3 regions of the Undibacter mobilis genome follow, and region 2 is predicted to be linked to each of the others. Evidence: predicted binding sites of a transcription regulator. Region 2 holds the regulator's gene; each other region holds the start of a gene.
The links. The regulator LexA, encoded in region 2, represses DNA repair genes until DNA is damaged. The targets are predictions, from matches to a motif close to TGTTCNNNNTGTGTTCNG.

Region 1 (7,299 bases), on a different contig from region 2:
CATAGACCTCCGCCCACACCTGCTTGAACGGCTTGCCCAGCATTGAGGGATGCTTGAGCCCGAGCGTCGGGATGTAGGCGTCGTTATAAAAGAACGAGAGATCGGGCCCCCATCCGAGCCACATCTCGAAGCGGGACGTCAGCAGCATCTTGAGCGGGATTTTCAGGGCGTCGGGCCAGCCGGCCGGGTCGCCCAACGGCGTGCTCTTCCAGTCCCGCTGGCGCATGAGACCGGCCATCTCGCTGTCGCCCGGGAAAATCTCGGCGAGGCTGTCCGCGGTTGTGGCCATGAGGTTCTGGGCTGGATGGCTTGAATTTCCACAACGCCAGCCGAAGCCGTAAAGTTCCGCGTCGCTCGGAAAGCGGCGCCGCGAACCGAAAACAAAAACGCCGCCCGAAAGGGGCGGCGTTTCAAAACGGGATTTCAGTAGAACGCAGCGCGTCAGCTCAGCTGGCTTTGGCGGCGGCTTCGCTTTTCTTCACGATCTGGCGCTTGAGCACGAGCATCTTCGGCGCCAGGTCGGCGTCCTTGGCCTTGAGCAAGAAGGCGTCGAAGCCACCGCGATGATCGACGGTGCGCAGCGCGTTGGTCGAGATGCGGGCGCGCACGGTGCGGCCGAGAATCTCCGAGGTCAGCGAGACGCTCTGGAGGTTCGGCATGAAGCGCCGCTTGGTCTTGATATTCGAGTGGCTCACTTTGTGGCCGACGAGCGGCTTCTTGCCGGTCAGATCGCAACGCCAGGACATGGCAGCATCCTTCGCAAATGATGCGTCGCTTGAAAAAAAGCGCCGCGGAATTGTGGTCGCCCTGCAAAACGCCGGCCTGCACGTGCTTGATGGCTCGCGCCGGTCCGTTCCGTCAATGTGGGCTTGGACGGCAGGACGTATAAAGACGTGCGGCTTGGGCGTCAAGTTGGGGATTTGGCCACGGTTTACGACACTTTCCGGGCCTTTTGGCGGCCGACTGGCGTAAATTCCCGGCGGCACGACCCGTACCAAACATTCGTCGCAATGCGCGCCGACCAATAGCCCGATCAGGAGGAAGTATCTGGTGCTGGACGTCGGGCAAATACGGCAATGGATGGTGCTGGCGGCGCCTGTGGCGGCGTTGTGTGCAGTGCTGGTGTCCGGCCAGGCCGGCGCGCAGGCGCGGCTCGATGCCCGCTATACGGCCTCGCTGGCCGGCCTGCCGATCGGCGAGGGCGGCTGGACCATCGTGATCGGCGAGACCGAATATTCCGCGACGGCGACCGGCACGACGACCGGCCTGATGAAGGCCTTTACCGGCGGCCACGGTCAGACCGTGACCCAGGGCACCCTGCAGGCCGGCAAGCCGGCTGTCGCCAGCTATGTGGCCAGCATCCAGTCCTACAAAAAAGGCAATGAAATCCGCCTCAAAGTGGATGCCGGCACGGTCAAGGAGCTGAAACTCAACCCCCCCGCGGAAACCGAGCCGGAGCGCGTTCCGGTGACCGACGCCAGCAAGAGCGGCGTGCTCGATCCGATGACGGCGACCCTGGTGCGGATGCCGGCGAGCGGCGAGCTGATGTCGGCGGAGGCCTGCCAGCGCAAACTGCCGGTGTTCGATGGCCGCCTGCGCTATGATCTCAATCTGGCTTTCAAGCGCATGGGTGAGGTCAAGGCCGCCAAGGGCTATGCCGGGCCGGTGGTGGTGTGCAGCGTCTATTTTACCCCGGTGGCCGGCTATATCCCGACCCGCGCCGCGATCAAATATCTCCAGGAACAGCGCAATATCGAGATCTGGCTGGCGCCGATTGGCGGCACCCGGGTTTTGGTGCCGATCCGGATCGAGGGGCCAACCCCGGTCGGCCGCGCCGTGCTGGAAGCCGATGAGTTCGTGGTGACCGCGCTGCCGCCAACCGAGCGGGCTTCGGCGCGGCCGAAGGACAAATCGACCAAGGCCGCGCAGACCGAGACCAAGACGACGCCGTGAGACGCGTTCCGGTCATGCGGAATCCGTCTTGACTCTGGGTCTCGATGCCGACTCGCATGCGCGTTAATGATTGCCAGGCCAAAAAGCCCAATGAATCTGTTCCTCGCCACAGCATCTGGTGGCGTGTGCTGAATCTCTTCCCACATATCGCCGTGAACGAATCCGAAGTGGCAGCGAGTCACTGATTCGCCCCTGCTTCGTTCCAGACTCGTTCCAGCCTTTAAGATATGGGCTTTTCGGCTGTCGCAAAGTGGCACAGCGCCGCTGTCGCATCCCCTTTGGATCTGCAGCAAATAGAGACAGGCACTTCGCGTCGTTAAGATTTGATCCGTTTTATCGCTCTGGCCGAGATGGATCGTGAACCCTATCTAGTAGGACGCCGGCTTGTGCGTGCGAGATGTTGCCGTGAACGAACCCGCATTCGACCGTTTTCAGCGATTCGCGCGCGGTTCGTTCGGGGGTTGTTCCAAGTCTTAACGACGGCGGCTTTTGCGCAGCCACGAGCGTTGCTGGTGCATGCAATGTGCTAGACGAACCTGACGCCATCCCCGGCCATCGGGGTGGCGTGTTTGGATAGGTAATGACGATCTCTTTTTCTCCGCAGGCCCAACGCCAGCCGCGCGCGCGCGGCGCCGGCGTGACGGCGGTTCTCGGCCCTACCAATACCGGCAAGACCCATCTCGCCATCGAGCGGATGCTTGCGCATTCGTCGGGCATGATCGGCTTGCCGCTGCGGCTTCTGGCCCGCGAGGTTTACAACAAAGTCGTTGCCCGGGCCGGTGAGGGCGCCGTTGCGCTCATCACTGGCGAGGAGAAGATCAAGCCGCCGAAGGCGCGCTACTGGGTCTCCACCGTCGAGGCCATGCCGCGCGATCTCGATGTCGCCTTCCTTGCCGTCGATGAAATCCAGCTCGGGGCCGATTTCGAGCGCGGCCATGTCTTCACCGACCGCATCCTCAACATGCGCGCGCGCGAAGAAACACTCATTCTCGGCGCGGCGACCATGCGCGGCATCGTGGAAAGGCTGCTGCCCGGCGCCAACATTGTGTCGCGGCCACGGCTGTCGATGCTCACTTATTCGGGGGAGAAAAAGATCACCCGGCTGCCGTCGCGCTCGGCCATCGTCGCGTTTTCCGCGGCGGAAGTTTACGCCATCGCCGAACTGATCCGCCGCCAGCGGGGCGGCGCGGCTGTCGTTCTGGGCGCACTTTCGCCACGCACGCGGAACGCGCAAGTGGCGATGTACCAATCGGGCGATGTGGATTATCTGGTCGCCACCGATGCGATCGGCATGGGTCTCAATCTCGACGTCGATCACGTCGCATTTGCTTCGGACCGTAAATTCGACGGTTACCAGTTCCGCAAACTCAACCCGTCCGAACTTGGCCAGATCGCCGGCCGGGCCGGCCGCGCCACCCGCGACGGCACTTTCGGCACGACCGGCCGATGCGATCCGTTCGACCAGGAACTGGTGCATGCGCTGGAAAGTCACACCTTCGAGCCGGTGCGGATGCTGCAATGGCGGAATTCCGCGCTCGATTTCGCCTCGATCGGCGCGCTGCAGGCATCGCTGTCGATGCCGCCGCAGGAACAGGGCCTGACGCGCGCGCCCACGGGCGAAGATATTCTGGTGCTGGATCACGCCGGTCGTGACGACGACGTAAAGGCGCTGGCGCGCGGTGCGCCGGCGGTTGCACGGCTCTGGGACGTCTGTCAGGTACCGGACTATCGCAAGATCGCGCCGGCGACCCACGCCGAATTGGCCGTAACCCTCTATGGTTTCTTGATGCGAGAGGGTAACATCCCTACAGATTGGTTCGCCCGTCAGCTCGCTCTGGCTGATCGGACCGATGGCGACATCGACACCCTCTCCAACCGGATCGCGCATGTCAGGACCTGGACTTACGTTGCCAATCGCCCGGATTGGCTTGCCGACCCGGAACATTGGCAGGGTGTCACCCGTGCGATCGAAGACAAGTTGTCGGACGCTTTGCACGAGCGTCTGGCGGAACGCTTCGTGGACCGCCGCACCAGCGTCTTGATGCGGAGGCTGCGAGAGAACGCGATGCTCGAAACACAAATCGGAAAAACCGGCGAAGTCACCGTGGAGGGCCATGTCATTGGTCGCCTCGACGGGTTCATGTTTGCGCCCGACGCTTCGGCCGCAGGCTCGGAAGCCAAGGCGCTCAATGCCGCTGCGCAGAAAGTGCTCGCCGGCGAGATCGAAGCGCGCGCCACCAAGCTGTCGCAAGCATCCAGCGATCAGATCGTGCTCGCCAATGACGGCGTACTGCGCTGGACCGGCGAACTGGTCGGCAAGCTCGTGGCCGGCGACGATACGCTGCGCCCGCGCGTGCGCATCATCGCCGATGAGCATCTGACGGGCCCGGCCCGCGAACTGGTGCAGAACCGTCTCGACCTCTGGATCCGCAACCACATCGAAAAGCTGCTCGCGCCGCTGTTCTCGCTCTCGGCCGCGGAGGATGTCACCGGCGTCGCGCGTGGCATTGCCTTCCAGCTTGTCGAGGCGCTCGGCGTCCTCGAGCGGCAGAAGGTTGCGGAGGAGGTGAAGGGCCTCGACCAGCCCTCGCGCGCCACCTTGCGCAAATACGGCGTGCGCTTCGGCGCCTACCACATCTATCTGCCGCTGCTGCTGAAGCCCGCGCCGCGCTCGCTCGCGACGCAGCTCTGGGCGTTGAAGCATGAAGCGCCGGACGCCAAGGGCGTCACCGAGTTGTTGCATCTGGCTGCCTCCGGCCGCACCTCGATTCCGCTCGACAAGGACACGCCGAAGGCCCTGTACCGGACCTCCGGCTATCGCATCTGCGGCGAGCGCGCCGTGCGCGTCGATATCCTGGAGCGGCTGGCCGATCTGATCCGCCCCGCGCTGGCCTGGCGTGAGGGCATGACGCCGAAGCCTGACGGCGCTTTCGATGGCCGCGGTTTTGTTATTACCGGCGCGATGACATCGCTCACCGGTGCGTCGGGCGAGGACTTCGCTTCGATATTGCGCTCGCTCGGCTACCGCATGGACCGCAAGCCGAAACCGCCGGAAGCCAAACCGGCGGAGGCTGCGAGCGACGCTGTAACTATCGCGCCGGAAGGGGCGAGCGAAGCTCCCGCCGAACCGGTGGCAGAAGCGGCAGCGGAGACCGTTTCCGAAATCGCCCCTGCGGCCGAAGTGTCGTCATTGTCGTTGCTGCCGGAGGCCGAACTGCTGCCGCCGCAACCGGAGCCGGTCAGTGAGCCGGTTGCAGCCGCTGCGCCGGAAATTGGCGTTGAGGCGACGACGATTGTCGAAGCCGCCGAAGCCGCGCCGCCGGTAGCGGGTGATGGCTTGACGGCGCCTGAAGGCGATGCGCCCGCTGCCGAGACGAAAGCCGAACCTGAAACCGTCGAAGTCTGGCGTCCGGGTGGTCATGGCGGCGGCGAACGCCGTCAGCACCAGCGTCCGCGCCGTGGCCAGCGTCCGCCGCAGGCGGCCGCTGCCGGGACTGAAGGCGCAGCCGCGCCTGATGCCGCCGCTGCGACCGCGCCGGCCGATGCAGGCGGCGTGCGTTACAACGAACAACGGCGCGAGCGTGAGCCGCGTCCGGGTCCGGACCGCAATGAACGCCGCCAGCGCATGGAGCGGCAGTCCCAGGGGTTTGGCAAAGGCAATAACAAAGGGCCTGACAAGCGAGACGGCGGCGACAAGTCGCGCCCGCCGCGCCGCCGCGAACGCGATCAGGTTGAGCGCGCCGATCGGGACAAATATTTCGCGCGCCCGGGTGGCTCCGGCGGCCGCGACAAGGCGCCCGATCCGAACTCGCCGTTCGCCAAGCTCGCTGCGCTGAAGCAGCAGCTCGAGGGCAAGGACTGATGAGCGACCTTCGCCAAACCTCGCAAGGGCCCGGCGGCGGAGCAGAGAAACAGCGCATCGACAAATGGCTCTGGCATGCGCGCATGGTGCGCACGCGCAGCGACGCGGCCCGGCTGGTCGATGCCGGCCATGCGCGGGTGAATGGCCAGCGCGTCACGGCTCCGGCGCATCTGTTGCGGGCCGGGGATGTCATCACGCTGGCGCTGGATCGGTCGGTGCGGGTGGTCGAGGTGCTCCGCTTTAGCGATCGACGCGGCGCGGCGCGCGATGCAGCAGCGACCTACCGGATGCTGGAAAACAGCGGCGGATACCGCTCCCAAGGGGCTGCTTGAAGTCTATATAGGCTTGCGATACGCAAGCCCCGCGAGCCTCCGCCCGGAGTCGATGAATGACCTACGTCGTCACTGAGAATTGCATCAAGTGTAAGTACATGGACTGCGTCGAAGTATGTCCCGTGGACTGCTTCTACGAGGGTGACAACATGCTCGTCATTCATCCGGACGAGTGTATCGACTGCGGCGTTTGTGAGCCGGAATGCCCGGCCGACGCGATCAAGCCGGATACCGAGCCGGGGCTGGAGAAGTTCCTGGAGCTCAATGCCGAGTACGCCAAGACCTGGCCGAATATCACGGTGAAGCGCGACCCGCCCGCCGACGCCAAGGACTGGGACGGCGTGGCCGACAAGCTCGAGAAGCACTTTTCGCCGAAGCCCGGCGAAGGTGACTGACGGCCGGCCGATCGCCGGCTTTTCAGCCGCGATCCCCGTATCGGGAACCTTGCCCAAGCGCGGGACATTTACCCCGGCGCGTTACCTGTGGCGTTAACCGAACCGCGATTTCGGCCGCTGGGGCGGCCTTATTGCGGTTTTGTAACGTCATAAGGCTTTGATTTTGGCCAAAAATGTGCTATATATAGCGAAATCCCAATGAATATGAACAATCACCGCACACGGATTAGCTCCCTCTGTCCGGGAGCATTATTTTTCGCGGGTTTCCCAAAGTTCCATAGAGGGCGTGCGATCCACGTGTGAGCTGTGGCTGGTAAATCGCGTCAAAAGTCCAAGAAAGGGCCCTCCGGTATGAGCCGGAAGCCGAAAAAATCCGCCGAACCCCGGCGGAAATCGCATGCCGCCCGGGTCACGCCCCGCGCTGCGGCCCCCGCAGACAAAGTGGCCGGCGCCCGTAAGGCCGCCGGTGAAGGAGCAATGCCCGGAATGCCGACTGCCCCCAACAAGAAGACCACCCAGCGCCAAGGCTTCAAGACCAGCGAATTCATCGTCTATCCGGCCCACGGCGTGGGCCAGATCATGGCGATTGAGGAGCAGGAAATCGCCGGTGCCAAGCTGGAACTGTTCGTCATCAATTTCATCAAGGACAAGATGACCCTTCGCGTGCCGACCGCGAAGATCGTCTCCGTCGGCATGCGCAAGCTCGCCGAACCGGCCCTGGTGAAGAAGGCGCTCGAGACCCTCAAGGGCCGCGCTC
Region 2 (7,299 bases):
CCAACGCCAAGGCCCTGCTCGACGTGCTCAAGGGCAAGCCGGGGCCGTTCCGGGACGTCACCATTCTCAATGCGGCGGCGGCGCTGATCGTCGCCGGCAAGGCCAAGGACCTTAAGGAAGGCGCCGCGCTCGCCGCCCAGTCGATCGATTCCGGCGAAGCCGAGGGTCGGCTTGACCGCCTGATTGCAGTATCCTGCGCCACCGAGGAGTAGCCGCGTGATCCCCAAAAGTGGACACCGGTTTTTGGACAAGATCACGCGGTAGAAAAAATCGTGGCCGATATCCTCAAGAAAATCGAAGCCTACAAGCGCGAGGAAATCGCGGCGGCCAAGCGCGTCCGTTCGCTCGCCGACCTCGAGGCGCAGGCCAAGGCCCTGCCGCCGGCGCGCGGGTTCCTGCGCGCCATTGAGAGCCGCATTGCCGCCGGCGATTACGCGCTGATCGCGGAGATCAAGAAGGCCAGTCCGTCCAAAGGGTTGATCCGCGCCGATTTCGACCCGCCGGCGCTCGCCAGAGCCTATGAGGCCGGCGGTGCCGCCTGCTTGTCGGTGCTGACCGACGCGCCCAGCTTCCGGGGCAAGCCGGAGTTCCTCACCGCCGCCCGCGAGGCGACCAAGCTGCCGGCCTTGCGCAAGGACTTCATGTTCGAGCCGTACCAGTGCGCGGAGGCCCGCGCCTGGGGTGCTGACTGCATCCTGATCATCATGGCGTCGGTCGATGACAGCGCCGCCGCCGAACTGGAAAGTACAGCATTTTCATATGGCATGGACGTCTTGATTGAAGTTCACGCAGAAGATGAACTTGACCGCGCCCTGAAGCTGAAATCCCGGATGATCGGTATCAACAACCGGGACCTCCGCACCTTCGAGACCTCGCTCACGGTCAGCGAGCGCCTTGCGCCGCTCGTGCCCAAGGATCGCCTCATCGTCGGCGAAAGCGGGATTTTCACGCCGGCCGACCTCGCCCGGTTGGAGGCGGTCGGCATTTCGACCTTCCTCATTGGCGAGAGCCTGATGCGGCAGGCCGACGTCGCTGCCGCGACTCGCACTTTGCTCGCCAGACCCAGCCACGCGGCCGCGGAGTAACGACAATGGCCAAAGCCAAACCGAAGGCGAAGGCCGTGAAGCCAAAGACGAAGCCGATATCGGGCGCGAAGCTCAGCCACATCGACCAGACCGGCAAGGCCAACATGGTCGACGTTTCGGCCAAGGCGCCGACCGAGCGCGTCGCGCGCGCCGAGGGCCGCGTCATCATGCGCAAGGAAACGCTGGACGCTGTCATCGCCGGCAACGCCATGAAGGGCGATGTACTCGGCGCGGCAAGGCTCGCTGGCATCATGGCAGCCAAACACACGCACGGCCTGATCCCGCTGTGTCATCCGCTGCCGATTACCAAGGTGGCGGTCGATATCTTTCCGGAGCACAGCTTTCCGGGCTTCCTGGTACAGGCGACCGTCAAGGTCACCGGCAAGACCGGCGTCGAGATGGAGGCGCTGACCGCGGTCTCGATCGCCTGCCTCACCATCTACGACATGGCCAAAGCCATCGAGAAGTCGATGCGCATTGAGGGCATCCGCCTGCTCGAAAAGACCGGCGGCAAGTCGGGACCGTACAAGGCGGAAGCGTAACAATGGCCCTGATGCCGGTCGCCGAAGCGTTGGCGCGGGTGCTGGCCGACACCGCGGCACTGGGCACCGAAGACGTTCCGTTGAGCGATGCGCCGGGCCGCGTTCTCGCCGAAGACCTGACCGCCTTGCGTACACAGCCGCCCGCCAATGTTTCGGCCATGGATGGTTACGCCGTGCGCGCCGACGACATCGCCAACGCGCCGACACCGCTCAAGGTGATTGGCGAGGTCGCCGCCGGCCATCCCTTCTCTGGCCGCATCGGCCAAGGCGAAGCGGCGCGCATCTTCACCGGCGGCGTGCTGCCGGATGGCGCCGACACCGTCGTCATCCAGGAGCTCACCCGCCGCGACGGCGATAAGGTCACGGTCGAGAAAGCCACCTCCAAAGGCCGCAACGTCCGCTACGCCGGCATCGATTTCAAACAAGGCGCCGTGCTGCTCGCCAAAGGGCGGTTGCTGACCGACCGTGACGTTATGCTGGCGGCCGCGATGAACCACCCGCGGCTGCGGGTCCATCGCCGGCCCGTAATCGCTGTGCTCGGCACCGGCGACGAACTGATCCTGCCTGGCGGCGAGCCCGGCCCCGGCCAGATCGTCTATTCCAACGGCTTTGCCTTGTCGGCGCTGGTCCGCTCGGCGGGTGGCGACGTAATCGATCTCGGCGTTGCCCGCGATACGCTGGACGATATCGGTGTCCGCATTCGTCGCGCCCGCGACGCCAAAGCCGACGTGCTGCTCACCAGCGGCGGCGCCTCGGTCGGCGACCACGATCTGGTGCAGAAGGCGCTGGCCGCCGAAGGGCTCGATCTGTCGTTCTGGCGCGTCGCCCTGCGACCGGGCCGGCCGATGATGCACGGGCGGCTCGGTCCGATGCATGTGCTCGGCGTGCCGGGCAATCCGGTATCGTCTTACGTCTGTGCTTTCCTGTTTCTGCTGCCGCTGCTGCGCACGCTGTCGGGCCGCTCCGATGTCGTCCCCCAGTCCGAACCGGCCCTTCTCGGCCGCGATCTGCCTGCCAATGACGAGCGTGCCGACTACCTGCGCGCTACGCTGGCGATGGGCCCGGACGGACTGATCGCCACGCCGGTCGCCAATCAGGACAGTTCCCTGATGGCCCCGTTATCGCAGGCGGACTGCCTGTTGATTCGTGAGCCGCACGCCCCCGCGGCCGGGGCCGGCAGCCGCTGCCGCATCCTTAAGTTCGGGTTTTAGCGGCCTCTCGACTTGTTCACGTCAAATTAAGTGGTTGCGGAACACATATCGAACAGATAGTGTCCGTTCATGCTTTGTTTCGGATGATTCCGCGCCAATCAGGCCGCGGAGTCGCCGCGACCGGAGGCCCACAAGCGATGCTAACGCGCAAACAATTCGAACTCCTGCGGTTCATCCACGAACGGTTGACCGAAACCGGCGTACCGCCCTCCTTCGATGAAATGAAGGATGCGCTGGACCTGCGCTCGAAATCGGGCATTCACCGTCTGATCACCGCTCTGGAAGAGCGTGGCTTCATCCGCCGCCTCGCCAACCGCGCCCGCGCCATCGAGGTGATCAAGCTGCCGGATTCGGTCCAGCACGGCCTTGGCGGCGGCGGCAATGGCCGCGCCCGTGGCTTCAACCCCAGTGTCATTGAGGGCAATCTCGGCAAGGCCCGGCCTGTCGTCACCGAAGACGATGCGACACGGCCGATTTCGGTGCCGGTCATGGGCCGCATCGCCGCCGGTACGCCGATCGAGGCGATCCAGCAGCGCAGCCATGTCATCAACATGCCGCCCGAGCTGCTCTCGAACGGCGAGCATTTCGCGCTGGAAGTGCGCGGCGACTCGATGATCGACGCCGGCATTCTCGACGGCGACATCGCCCTCATCCGACGCTCCGAGGGTGCCGACACCGGCGATATCGTGGTGGCGCTGATTGACGACGAGGAGGCCACGCTGAAGCGCTTCCGCCGCCGCGGCGCTTCCATCGCGCTCGAGCCGGCCAATGCCGCTTATGAGGTGCGTATCCTGCCGCCCAACCGCGTGCGCATCCAGGGCAAGCTGGTGGCGATGTTCCGGCGGTACTGACCGTCAGCCCCGCTAATCCCCCGCTTCCAGGTCCTCCGTCGGCGGCGTCGCATCCCGTTGCGGGCGGCGCGCACCGGTTGATCCGGCTTCGCCGGCCGCCAGCACCGTGCGCGCCCTCGCCCAGGGCCGGTCTTGCGTCGGCGGCCGCGCTACCTCGATATCGAAGCCGTCCCCGTTGCGGTAAAGCGCGGCTGCGCCGTGGCGCCGCCACGCCGCCCGATCGATGAGCCGCGCGTCGCATTGGCCCGGCGCCGTGCGCGACGACAGAACGACAGCGGCGCGTGCGCAGTCCTCGGCAAAGGCGTCCACCGACGCGGCGAACGCGACCACGCGGCCGTCACGCAGTATCGCGGTGCAGCCCATGGCATCGCAGCGGACGCCGTCTTTGAGGCTGGCATGGTCGGCGCTGCGCATATCACCATCGGCCGCCAGCCATTCCTTGATCGCGAAGCCGTCGCGCCCCCGCTGCAGAATAACCCATCGCCCGGCCGCGCCCCGGACTGCCGCGGTCTGTCCGTCGCTTGCCATCAACACATCGGGCTGCGGCGTCGCCAGCGCCCAAATCGCTGACAGCGCTACGCAAGCAGCGCCGCTCCAGCGCAATGGCGAGCGCAGCAGGCACAGCAGCAGCAGCCCCAGGGTCACCAAGAGCAGCGGCGCGATACCGAAAGCCGGCATCGGGCCGACTGCGCCGGGCAATTGCGTCACCCACAGCGCCACCGCGATCATCCAGTCGAGCCCGAGCCCCATCAGCTTCCAGAACACGGCATCGAAGCCGAAAGGCATTGTGAGCGCGCCGGCAACGCCCATCGGCATGACGAGCACCGAGACCACCGGCATGGCCAGCAAATTGGCGATGACGCCGTAAGGCGCGATACGATGAAAGTGATAGGCGGCGAACGGCGTGGTGGCGAGGCCCGCGACCAGCGAGGCCAGGATCAGCGCGGCAATTTCGCGCCCACCCCACAGGGCGATGCGGGCGGCGAGCGGGCTCTCCGCGCCGGCCTGCCAGCGCAGCGAGATCTGATAGCCGGCGACCAGCGCCAAGGTCGCAGCGAACGACATCTGGAAGCTCGGATGCACCACCGCTTGCGGCGTCAGTGCCATGACAACCAGCGCGGCGACGGTCAGGGTGCGGAAGGTGATTGCCGGGCGATCGGCCATCACGCCGACGAGCACGATGGCGACCATGATGTAGGAGCGCTGCGTCGCTACCTCGGCGCCGGACAGCATCAGATAGAACGTCGCCGCGCCGAGCGCGCCCAAGGCTGCCCATTTCTTGATCGGACGACGCAGCGCCAGCGCTGGAAAGATCGCCAGCACGGCGCGAATGGTGAAGAACACCATGCCGGCAACAACCGCCATGTGATAGCCGGAGATCGACAGCACATGCGCCAGGCTCGAGACATACATGGCGTCGTTGACCGGCTGTGAAATCGCGTCGCGTGTGCCGGTGATCAGCGCCGAGGCGATCGAGCCGCGATCGCCAGGCAGGATGGCGCGGATGCGATTATCCATGCTGTCGCGCAGGGCATCGAAGAACGTTGCATAAGACAGCCACAGCCCGCGCGCGACCGGCGCGGCTTCGTTACGGATGCGGCCGAGCACATAGCCCGAGGCGCCGATCTGCTGGAAATACAGATCGCGCGCGAAGTCATAGCCGCCGGGCCGCAGCGGCTCGAGCGGCGGCGCCAGATACGCCTTGAACGCGACGAACGCGCCGACGGCAGGCGCCGTGCTCTTGCGCACCGACACCCGCACGCGCTCCGGTTTTTCGGTGATGCGCGGCGCCTCGAATTTCTGGACGCGGACGACGATGCGGTCGCTGCGCGCCCGCTCCTCGCGGACTTCGACAAAGCCGGAGACTTCGGCGGTCCATGTCGCGCTGCGCAGAATGGGATGCGCGATGCGCGCACTGTGGAGCGTAGCAATGGCAAAGCCCGCGGCCAGCGCGGCGACGCCGAGCGCCAGCGGAAATCCAACCGGATGCTTGCGCGCCGCAAACGTCATCGCCAGCGCGGCAAGGGCCGCCGCCGTCGCGGCCCACCACATCGGCTCGCGATCGGCGGCGAAATAGACGGCAATGCCGCAGCCGAACGCCACCGGCAGCCATGGCAGCAGGCGGCCCGGCGCCACCTCGGCGGTGACCCAGGCCGCCAGGTGCTTGCCCGCTTGGACATTGAATGCATCGAGTCCGGCGGGCCAGACACCTGCCCGACGGCCCGCCGCGGCGACGCCTGCCACAACCGCTTTCGCCCGATTTTCCGGCGATGGAGCCACGACGCCGCCCCCGACGCTACCCGCAACCGGAGATCAGACTAGCGCAGCTCTGGGTTGCAGATTAGAGGAACGGTTGTGAACGGACCAGTCCCCGGGGCAAATGCAACTCGTCTACCCCTTCGCCACATCCTTGGCGTAGGTGTCGCGCAGGCCGATGGTGCGGTTGAACACCAGTTTGCCGGGCGTGCTGTCGCGGTCGATGACAAAGTAGCCCTGGCGCTCGAACTGGATGGCGTCGCCGCCCTTGGCGCCGGCCAGCGCCGGTTCGACCCGCGCATCGCTCAGGACCTCAAGCGATTGCGGATTGATCCCCTTGGCGAAGCTCTCGGGGTCCGCGCTCGGGTCCGGATCGCTGAAGAGCGTGTTGTAGAGCCGAAGCTCTGCCGGCACCGAATGCTCGGCCGACACCCAGTGGATGGTCGCCTTGACCTTGCGGCCGTCCGGCGAATTGCCGCCCTTGGACGCCGGATCGTAAGTGCAGCGCAGTTCGGTGACATTGCCGGCCGCGTCTTTCACCACCTCCTTGCAGGTGACGAAGTAGGCATAACGCAGCCGCACCTCGCGCCCGGGCGCCATGCGGAAGAACTTCTTCTCCGGCACTTCCATGAAATCGTCGCGCTCGATGTACAGCTCGCGCGTGAACTTGAGTTTGCGTGAGCCCTGCGTCTCATCGTCGGGATGATTGACGGCCTCGATCTCCTCGCCCTCGCCTTCCGGATAATTTTCGATCACGACCTTCAAGGGGCGCAGCACCGCCATGCGGCGCGGCGCGGCGCGATTGAGCACTTCGCGGATCGAGAAGTCGAACATGCCAAGATCGACGGTGCTGTTGGCTTTCGCCACGCCGACGCGCTTGATGAAATCGCGGATCGCTTCCGGCGGCACGCCGCGGCGGCGCAGGCCGGCGATGGTCGGCATGCGCGGATCGTCCCAGCCGGAAACGTGGCCGCCCTTCACCAGACCGTTGAGGATGCGCTTCGACAGCAGCGTATAGGTGATGTTGAGGCGGGCGAATTCATACTGATGCGGCGTCGAAGGCACCGACAGGTTCTGGATGAACCAGTCATAGAGCGGGCGGTGATCCTCGAATTCCAGCGTGCAGACCGAATGCGTGATGCCTTCGATGGCGTCCGACTGGCCGTGGGCGAAATCGTAAGACGGATAGATCTTCCAGGTATCGCCGGTGCGCGGGTGATGGGCATGGATGATGCGGTAGAGCACCGGGTCTCGCAGGTTGATGTTGCCGGCGGCCATATCGATCTTGGCGCGCAGTACGCGGGCGCCGTTCGGGAACTCGCCGGCCTTCATGCGCGCGAACAGGTCGAGGTTT
Region 3 (7,299 bases), on a different contig from region 2:
GCGAGCAGGATATGATGGTGTTCCAGATCCAGCTCACCAAACGGCAGGATGTGGTGCCGATCACCCGCGACTACATCATGCGCGAAGAACAGCGCCTGCGCGTGCTGGAAGACCGGCGTCAGGTGCCTTTGCGTCTGGCCGGCGAATAGGCCGTTCCGGATTGCCGAGCGAATTCAACGCCGGCGCTGATCGCGCCGGCTTTTTTGATGCGCCGCTCGTACCGGCGTCAGGTCAACCGATTTCGCGCGATGCATTCGCTTGTACCGGCACACGCTGTGGACAGCGGCAATAAGGCGAATGCGCCATCGCGCCGCCGGGTCTGCGTGGTTAAGCAAGCGTGAACAAAAATCCGCCGCACAAGCGCCGCACGCAAACTCATGGCCCCAGTCGAATCAGTCCTTCGCAAACCGGTCTCTGCCCCGCTCGGCAAAGAACCGGACCCGCTTTACCGCACCGCACCGCACAACATCGAGGCGGAGCAGGCGCTGCTGGGCGCGATCCTGATCAACAACGAAGCCTTCTACCGGGTCTCCGATTTTCTCAAGCCCGAACACTTCTTCGAGCCAATCCATAACCAGATCTACCAGATCGCCGGCGACCTGATCCGCGCCGGCAAGGTGGCGACCCCGGTTACCGCCAAGACCTTCCTCGATTCATCGATCGTCATCGGCGGCCTGACGCTGAGCCAGTACCTTGCCCGCCTCGCCGCCGAAGCGACCACCATCATCAACGCCGAGGATTACGGCCGCACCATCTACGACCTGTCGATCCGCCGCGACCTGATCAAGGTCGGCGAGGACATGGTCAACGTCGCCTACGATGCGCCGGTCGATTTCGCGCCGCGCGCCCAGATCGAGGACGCCGAACGCAAGCTGTTCGAACTCGCCGAAGTCGGCCGCTACGACGGCGGCTTCCAGCGTTTCGGTCAGGCGCTCACCACCGCCGTCGACATGGCCGCGCACGCCTATCAGCGCGACGGCAAACTGTCCGGCATCGCCACCGGCCTTGCCGATCTCGACCGCATGATGGGCGGCCTGCAACCGTCCGACTTGATCGTGCTTGCCGGCCGGCCCGGCATGGGCAAGTCGTCGCTCGCCACCAATGTCGGCTACAACATCGCCAAGTCCTATGTCGGCGAGGTCAAGCCCGACGGCCACATGAAGGCGGTGAACGGCGGCGTGGTCGGCTTCTTCTCGCTGGAAATGTCGGCCGAACAGCTCGCCACCCGTATCATCGCCGAGCAGACCGGCATTCCGTCGAACCAGATCCGCCGCGGCTCGATCGGCGAAGCCGATTTCGAGCGCATCAAGGATGCCTCGATCGAGATGCAGAACATCCCGTTCTTCATCGACGAGACCGGCGGCCTGTCGATCGCGCAACTGTCGGCACGGGCGCGGCGCCTCAAGCGCCAGCGCGGCCTCGATCTGCTGATCATCGACTATCTTCAGTTGCTCACCGGTTCGTCGAAGCGCTCGAGCGAGAACCGCGTGCAGGAAATCACCGAGATCACCACCAAGCTCAAGGCGCTCGCCAAGGAGCTTCAGGTGCCGGTGATCGCGCTGTCGCAGTTGTCGCGTCAGGTCGAGAGCCGCGAAGACAAGCGCCCGCAGTTGTCCGACTTGCGTGAATCGGGCTCGATCGAACAGGACGCCGACGTCGTGCTGTTCGTCTACCGCGAAGAATATTACCACGTCATGCGCAAGCCGCTGGAGAGCGACCGCGAGAAGTTCGCGGCCTGGATGGCGGAAGGCGACAAGGTCGGCGGCAAGGCCGAAGTCATCATCGGCAAGCAGCGTCACGGCCCGACCGGCACGGTCGAACTCGGCTTCGACGGCTCGATCACCAAGTTCTTCACCTTGGCGCACAGCGATCATCTGCCTGAGCGGATGGAGTAGCGTCGTTATCCGGGCCCGCGCATTTCATGCGCGTCCGGGAATGACCGATTAATACGTCCACCCTTCCCCACCGCCCCGTGCGGCGCTAGCATCCCGGCAACAAAAAGACCGGGATGGAAATGGATACGTTCGATTACGTGATTGTCGGCGCAGGCTCCGCCGGCTGCGTGCTCGCCAACCGGCTGAGCGAAGATCGCAATGTCAGCATCTGCGTGCTCGAGGCCGGCCCCGCCGACTGGCACCCATACATCCACATCCCGGCCGGCTTCATCAAGACGTTCTACAACACACGCATCAACTGGTGCTATTCGCAGGAGCCCGGCGACTACACCAACGGCCGCCGCATCTTCTCGCCGCGCGGCAAGACGCTCGGCGGCTCGTCCTCGATCAACGGCCACATTTACAACCGCGGCCAGCGCAGCGACTTCGACACCTGGGCGCAAATCGGCAACCGCTCCTGGGGCTATGCCGATGTGCTGCCCTACTTCCGGCGCATGGAACGCCGCATCGGCAATGGCGACGACACCTATCACGGCCGCAACGGCGAACTGACCGTCACCGACATCGACTGGCGCGATCCCTTGTGCGACGCCTTCATCGACGGCGCCGTCAGCCTCGGCATCCCGCGCAACCCCGATTACAACGGCGCCATGCAGGAAGGCGTCTCATACGCCCAGCGCACCATCCACAACGGCCGCCGCATCAGCGCCGCCACGGCCTTTCTGCATCCGGCGATGAAGCGCGGCAACGTCACGGTGCGCACGCAGGCCCATGCCACCGAAATCGTGTTCGACGGCAAACGCGCCACCGGCATCCGCTACAAGGTTGGCGGGCGCGGCGGCGAAACGAAGGAAGTTCGCGCGCGCCGCGAGGTCATCCTCTCCGGCGGCGCCTATAATTCGCCGCAACTGCTGCAATTGTCCGGCGTCGGCCCGGCCGAGCTTCTCGCCGCGCGCGGCATCGCCGTAAAGCACGCCCTGCCCGGCGTCGGCGAAGGCCTGCAGGATCACTACGCGCCGCGCTCGGTGGCGCGGGTGAAGAACATCAAGACCATCAACCAGCGCGCCCGCGGCTTCAATCTGGCGATGGAAGCGCTGAATTGGGCGGTCCGGCGCCGCGGCATTCTCGCGCTGTCGCCGACCTTGGTTTACTGCTTCTGGCATTCCGGCGAAACGGCCGAGACCTCGGATCTCCAGCTCACCTTCACGCCGGCAAGCTACATGGAAGGCGAACAGGGCAAGCTTGAGCGCGAGCCCGGCGTCTCTGTCGCCTCGTGGCAGCAGCGGCCGGAAGCGCGCGGCCATGTTCGCATCCGCTCCAGCGATCCGTTCGAGCCGCCCGCGATCCAGACCAATTATCTCGGCCACGAACTCGACCGCCGCGTCACCATTGCCGGCATGAAGCTGGCGCGCCGCCTGCTCTCCTCCGTGCCGATGCAGCCTTATTACGACTACGAGGATTTTCCCGGACCGAATGTGCAGACCGACGATGAATTCCTGCATGCCGCGACGATGCGCGGACAGACCACCTTCCACCCCGGCTGCACCTGCCGCATGGGTCCGTCGACCGACAGCATGGCGGTGGTGGACGACACCTTGCGCGTCCACGGCCTCGAGGCCTTGCGCGTCGTCGATGCCTCGATCATGCCGCGCATGATCTCGGCCAATCTCAACGCCTCGACCCTGATGATTGCCGACAAGGCTTCCGACATGATTCGCGGCCGCCCCGCCCCGGAAGCAGCCACAATTGCCTGATTGAAATCGACCGGCATTCACGTGGACGCAACGCGCCGGGACCGTTAAACCTTGAACATGGCCACGATCGACCTCATTGAAACCGCCCCGCCGGTCGACACCGGTATCGTCGAAAAGGACGGCCCGCCCGCGGCGCAGGCCGGCGGCACGCTGACCATCGACCTCGGCGCCCTTGCCGCCAACTGGCAGACCTTGCGCCGCCGGGCCACGCCCGCCGAATGCGCCGCCGTGGTCAAGGCCAATGCCTATGGGCTGGGCATCGAGCCGGTCGTGCATGCGCTGGCCCGGGAAGGCTGCAAGACATTCTTCGTCGCGGACCTGAGCGAAGCGCGCCGTGTGCGCGCCGCCGCGCCCGACGCGGCGATCTATGTGCTCAACGGCGTGATGCCCGGCAGCGGGCCCGAGTTCTCGGTGATCAAGGCGAAGCCCGTGATCAGCTCGACGGTCGAGCTGGCCGAATGGGATGCCTATTGCGCTGCCTCCGGCTGGCGCGGCGGCGCGGCGTTGCATGTCGATACCGGCATGAACCGGCTCGGCGTCTCGATCAACGAAGCCGCGGCGCTCGCGCCGCGCATCCGCGCCGAGAACCACGGCATTCATCTTCTGATGAGTCACTTCGCCTGCGCCGAAGAGACCGACAATCCGCTCAACGAGAGACAGATCAAACTCTTCCGCGAGGTGCGCCTCCTCTATCGCGGCATTCCGTCATCGCTGTCGAACTCGTCCGGTATCTTCCTCGGCGATGCGGCGCATTGCGACGTGGTGCGTCCGGGCGTCGCGCTCTATGGCGTCAATCCGACGCCAGGCAAGCCGAACCCGATGCGGCCGGTGATCGATCTGAAAGCGCGCGTCATCCAGGTGCGCAGCGTGACGCGCGGCGAAACCGTGGGCTACAGCGCCACCTGGACGGCGCGGCGCGCAACGCGCGTTGCGGTGATCGCGGCTGGTTATGCCGACGGCTTCCTGCGCGCCTCCGGCTCGACCGATGAAACGCCCGGCGGCTCTGCGCTCGTCGCCGGCAGACTGTGTCCAATCGCCGGCCGCGTCTCGATGGACCTGTCCACGATCGATGTGTCCGACCTGCCGGAAGGCGCCGTGCGCCGCGGCGACATGGTGACCCTGATCGGCGACGACCTGCCCCTCGACGAGGTCGCCCGCGGCGCCAGCACCATCGGCTACGAGGTGCTCACGAGCCTCGGACGCCGCTATCACCGGGTGTATCGAAGGGACTGATCCTCGGTCATTCCATTACGCGTGCAGCGCGGACCCGGAATCCATGTCCCCTGCTGCGGCGTATGGACTCCGGGCGCGCGGCCTCAGTCGCGCTCCGAATTGACGGGCTTGGGACTTCGTTTACGAATGTTCTTGTAATGTTCTCATACGGGCTTTAGCCTGCCTGCGACCATTCGGGAACGATTCCGCCTATGCCGGCCTGTCATGTCTAAGCGCCATCTCGCCTTTGTCTGCCAGAACTGCGGCGCCGCGGCTTCTCGCTGGCAGGGCCGCTGCGAGGCCTGCGGCGAGTGGAACTCGCTAACCGAGGAAGGCGGCGACAAGCCTGTCGGCCCGCGCAAGCCGGCCAAAGGCCGCCTGTTCAAGCTCGAGCCCCTCACTGGCGAAGCCAAGGACGCCCCGCGCCTGCCCTCGGGCCTGTCCGAACTCGACCGCGTCACCGGCGGCGGCTTCGTCCGCGGCTCGGTGATCCTGATGGCCGGCGATCCCGGCATCGGCAAATCGACCTTGCTGATCCAGGCCAGTGCCGCGCTCGCTCGCGCCGGCCACCGCGCCGTCTACATCTCCGGCGAGGAAGCCGCCGCCCAGGTGCGGCTGCGCGCCGAGCGGCTCGGCCTGTCCGATGCGCCGGTCGAACTCGCCAGCGAGACCTCGGTCGAGGACATCATCGCCACTTTGTCCGAAGGCAAGGTGCCGCGGCTCATCATCATCGACTCGATCCAGACCATGTGGACCGACGCGGTCGAAAGCGCGCCCGGCACCGTGACGCAGGTGCGCGGCGCGGCGCAAACCTTGATCCGCTTCGCCAAGCGCTCCGGCGCCGCGGTGATCCTGGTCGGCCATGTCACCAAGGATGGCCAGATCGCCGGCCCCCGCGTCGTCGAGCATATGGTCGATGCCGTGCTCTCCTTCGAGGGCGAAGGCTCGCACCAGTTCCGCATCTTGCGCGCGGTGAAGAACCGCTTCGGCCCGACCGACGAGATCGGCGTCTTCGAGATGACCGGTGCGGGCCTGCGCGAGGTGAGCAATCCGTCCGAACTGTTCCTGTCGGAGCGCGATCTCGGCTCGCCCGGCACCGCGGTGTTCGCCGGCATGGAGGGCACGCGGCCGCTGCTGGTGGAAATCCAGGCGCTGGTGGCGCCGACCTCGCTGGGCACGCCGCGTCGCGCGGTGGTCGGCTGGGATTCGAGCCGGCTGGCCATGGTGCTGGCGGTGCTGGAGGCGCATTGCGGCGTGAAACTGGGCGGCTACGACGTCTATCTCAACGTCGCCGGCGGCATGCGCATCAACGAACCGGCGGCGGATCTGGCCGCCGCGGCGGCGCTGATTTCGTCGCTGGCCAATTCGCCGCTGCCGGCCGATGCCGTCTATTTCGGCGAGGTGTCGCTGTCCGGTGCGATCCGGCCGGTCAGCCACAGCCCGGCGCGGCTCAAGGAAGCCGCCAAGCTCGGTTTTGCCCGCGCCGTCATGCCGGAGGCCGCCCGCGGCGAGGCCGGCGATCCGGCGATCCGATTCATGACCGTGGGTCAGCTTTCCGGCCTGGTGGCGGATATAGCGGCACTGGGAAAACCCCGCCCGGTTGCCGAACCCCGGCGAAAAGACGGATGACGGCCCGGTGACGCCCCGCTATAGAAGGCGCGCGCGAGGCCGGCCCGCCAGCGGGCGAGAGGCGCCCGGCCGCGGGCAAAAAAGAGCCTGACACAAAGCACTTAGAACCGATATTGACGCCGTGCCCGCAAGCCGCCAAGAGGCTTGGGGAAACGAAAGCTTTGGATTCGCCGTGCCGGCCACCCGTCGCAAGGGGCCGCGCCAACGCCAATTCGCGGAGCGCTTGGAAAAGCCTGGCATGCCGGTCACCTTGCTCGACATCCTGCTTCTGGTCGTAATGCTGATCTCCGGGCTGCTCGCCATGATCCGCGGGTTCATGCGCGAGGTCCTCTCGATCGCGGCCTGGGCCATCGCGGCCTTGGTCACGCTGTATTCTTTCTCCAAGGCACTGCCGATCGCTCAAGGCTACTTCTCCAGCAATACGGTTGCGACCGCGGTCACCATCGGCGCCATCTTTGTCGCAACGCTGCTCATCGTCTCCATCATTACGGTCCGGATTTCGGACATGGTGCTCGATAGCCGGGTCGGTGCACTCGACCGCACGCTCGGTTTCCTGTTCGGCCTCGGCCGCGGTCTGTTGATTGTGGTGGTGGCCTACCTGTTTTTCGACTGGCTGGTTCCCGAGCGCAGTCAGCCGGCCTGGATCAGCGGCGCCAAGTCAAAGGTTGTGCTCAAGAGCACAGGGGATTGGCTCAAGGGCATGTTGCCGGATGACCCCGAAAGCACCATCTTACAAAAGCTGAAGCGGCCGAAGCCGGCCGATCAGGATGCTCCTCCCGACGGGGCGCCGGAACGCCGTTCGGAGCTGG

Region 1: a site for LexA is predicted at 2,405-2,422, ahead of DXH78_RS03835 (helicase-related protein). Genes of this name have one in related genera too.
Region 3: a site for LexA is predicted at 5,010-5,027, ahead of radA (DNA repair protein RadA). Genes of this name have one in related genera too.

What each region holds. Positions count from the first base shown of each region.
Region 1 covers NZ_QRGO01000001.1:823,359-830,657, reverse strand. Annotated here, with positions in the region: gene DXH78_RS03850 (ATP-binding protein) at 1-289, opposite strand, end outside; gene rpmB (50S ribosomal protein L28) at 447-746, opposite strand; gene DXH78_RS03840 (DUF3108 domain-containing protein) at 1,051-1,953, shown strand; gene DXH78_RS03835 (helicase-related protein) at 2,534-5,815, shown strand; gene DXH78_RS03830 (RNA-binding S4 domain-containing protein) at 5,815-6,147, shown strand; gene fdxA (ferredoxin FdxA) at 6,204-6,542, shown strand; gene DXH78_RS03820 (CarD family transcriptional regulator) at 6,849-7,299, shown strand, end outside.
Region 2 covers NZ_QRGO01000003.1:217,399-224,697, forward strand. Annotated here, with positions in the region: gene trpD (anthranilate phosphoribosyltransferase) at 1-212, shown strand, start outside; gene trpC (indole-3-glycerol phosphate synthase TrpC) at 273-1,085, shown strand; gene moaC (cyclic pyranopterin monophosphate synthase MoaC) at 1,091-1,627, shown strand; gene DXH78_RS18505 (molybdopterin molybdotransferase MoeA) at 1,630-2,838, shown strand; gene lexA (transcriptional repressor LexA) at 2,976-3,689, shown strand; gene DXH78_RS18515 (ComEC/Rec2 family competence protein) at 3,702-5,969, opposite strand; gene DXH78_RS18520 (glutamine--tRNA ligase/YqeY domain fusion protein) at 6,081-7,299, opposite strand, start outside.
Region 3 covers NZ_QRGO01000002.1:85,041-92,339, forward strand. Annotated here, with positions in the region: gene DXH78_RS14595 (cyclopropane fatty acid synthase) at 1-149, shown strand, start outside; gene DXH78_RS14600 (replicative DNA helicase) at 378-1,895, shown strand; gene DXH78_RS14605 (GMC family oxidoreductase) at 2,015-3,649, shown strand; gene alr (alanine racemase) at 3,707-4,882, shown strand; gene radA (DNA repair protein RadA) at 5,087-6,490, shown strand; gene DXH78_RS14620 (CvpA family protein) at 6,729-7,299, shown strand, end outside.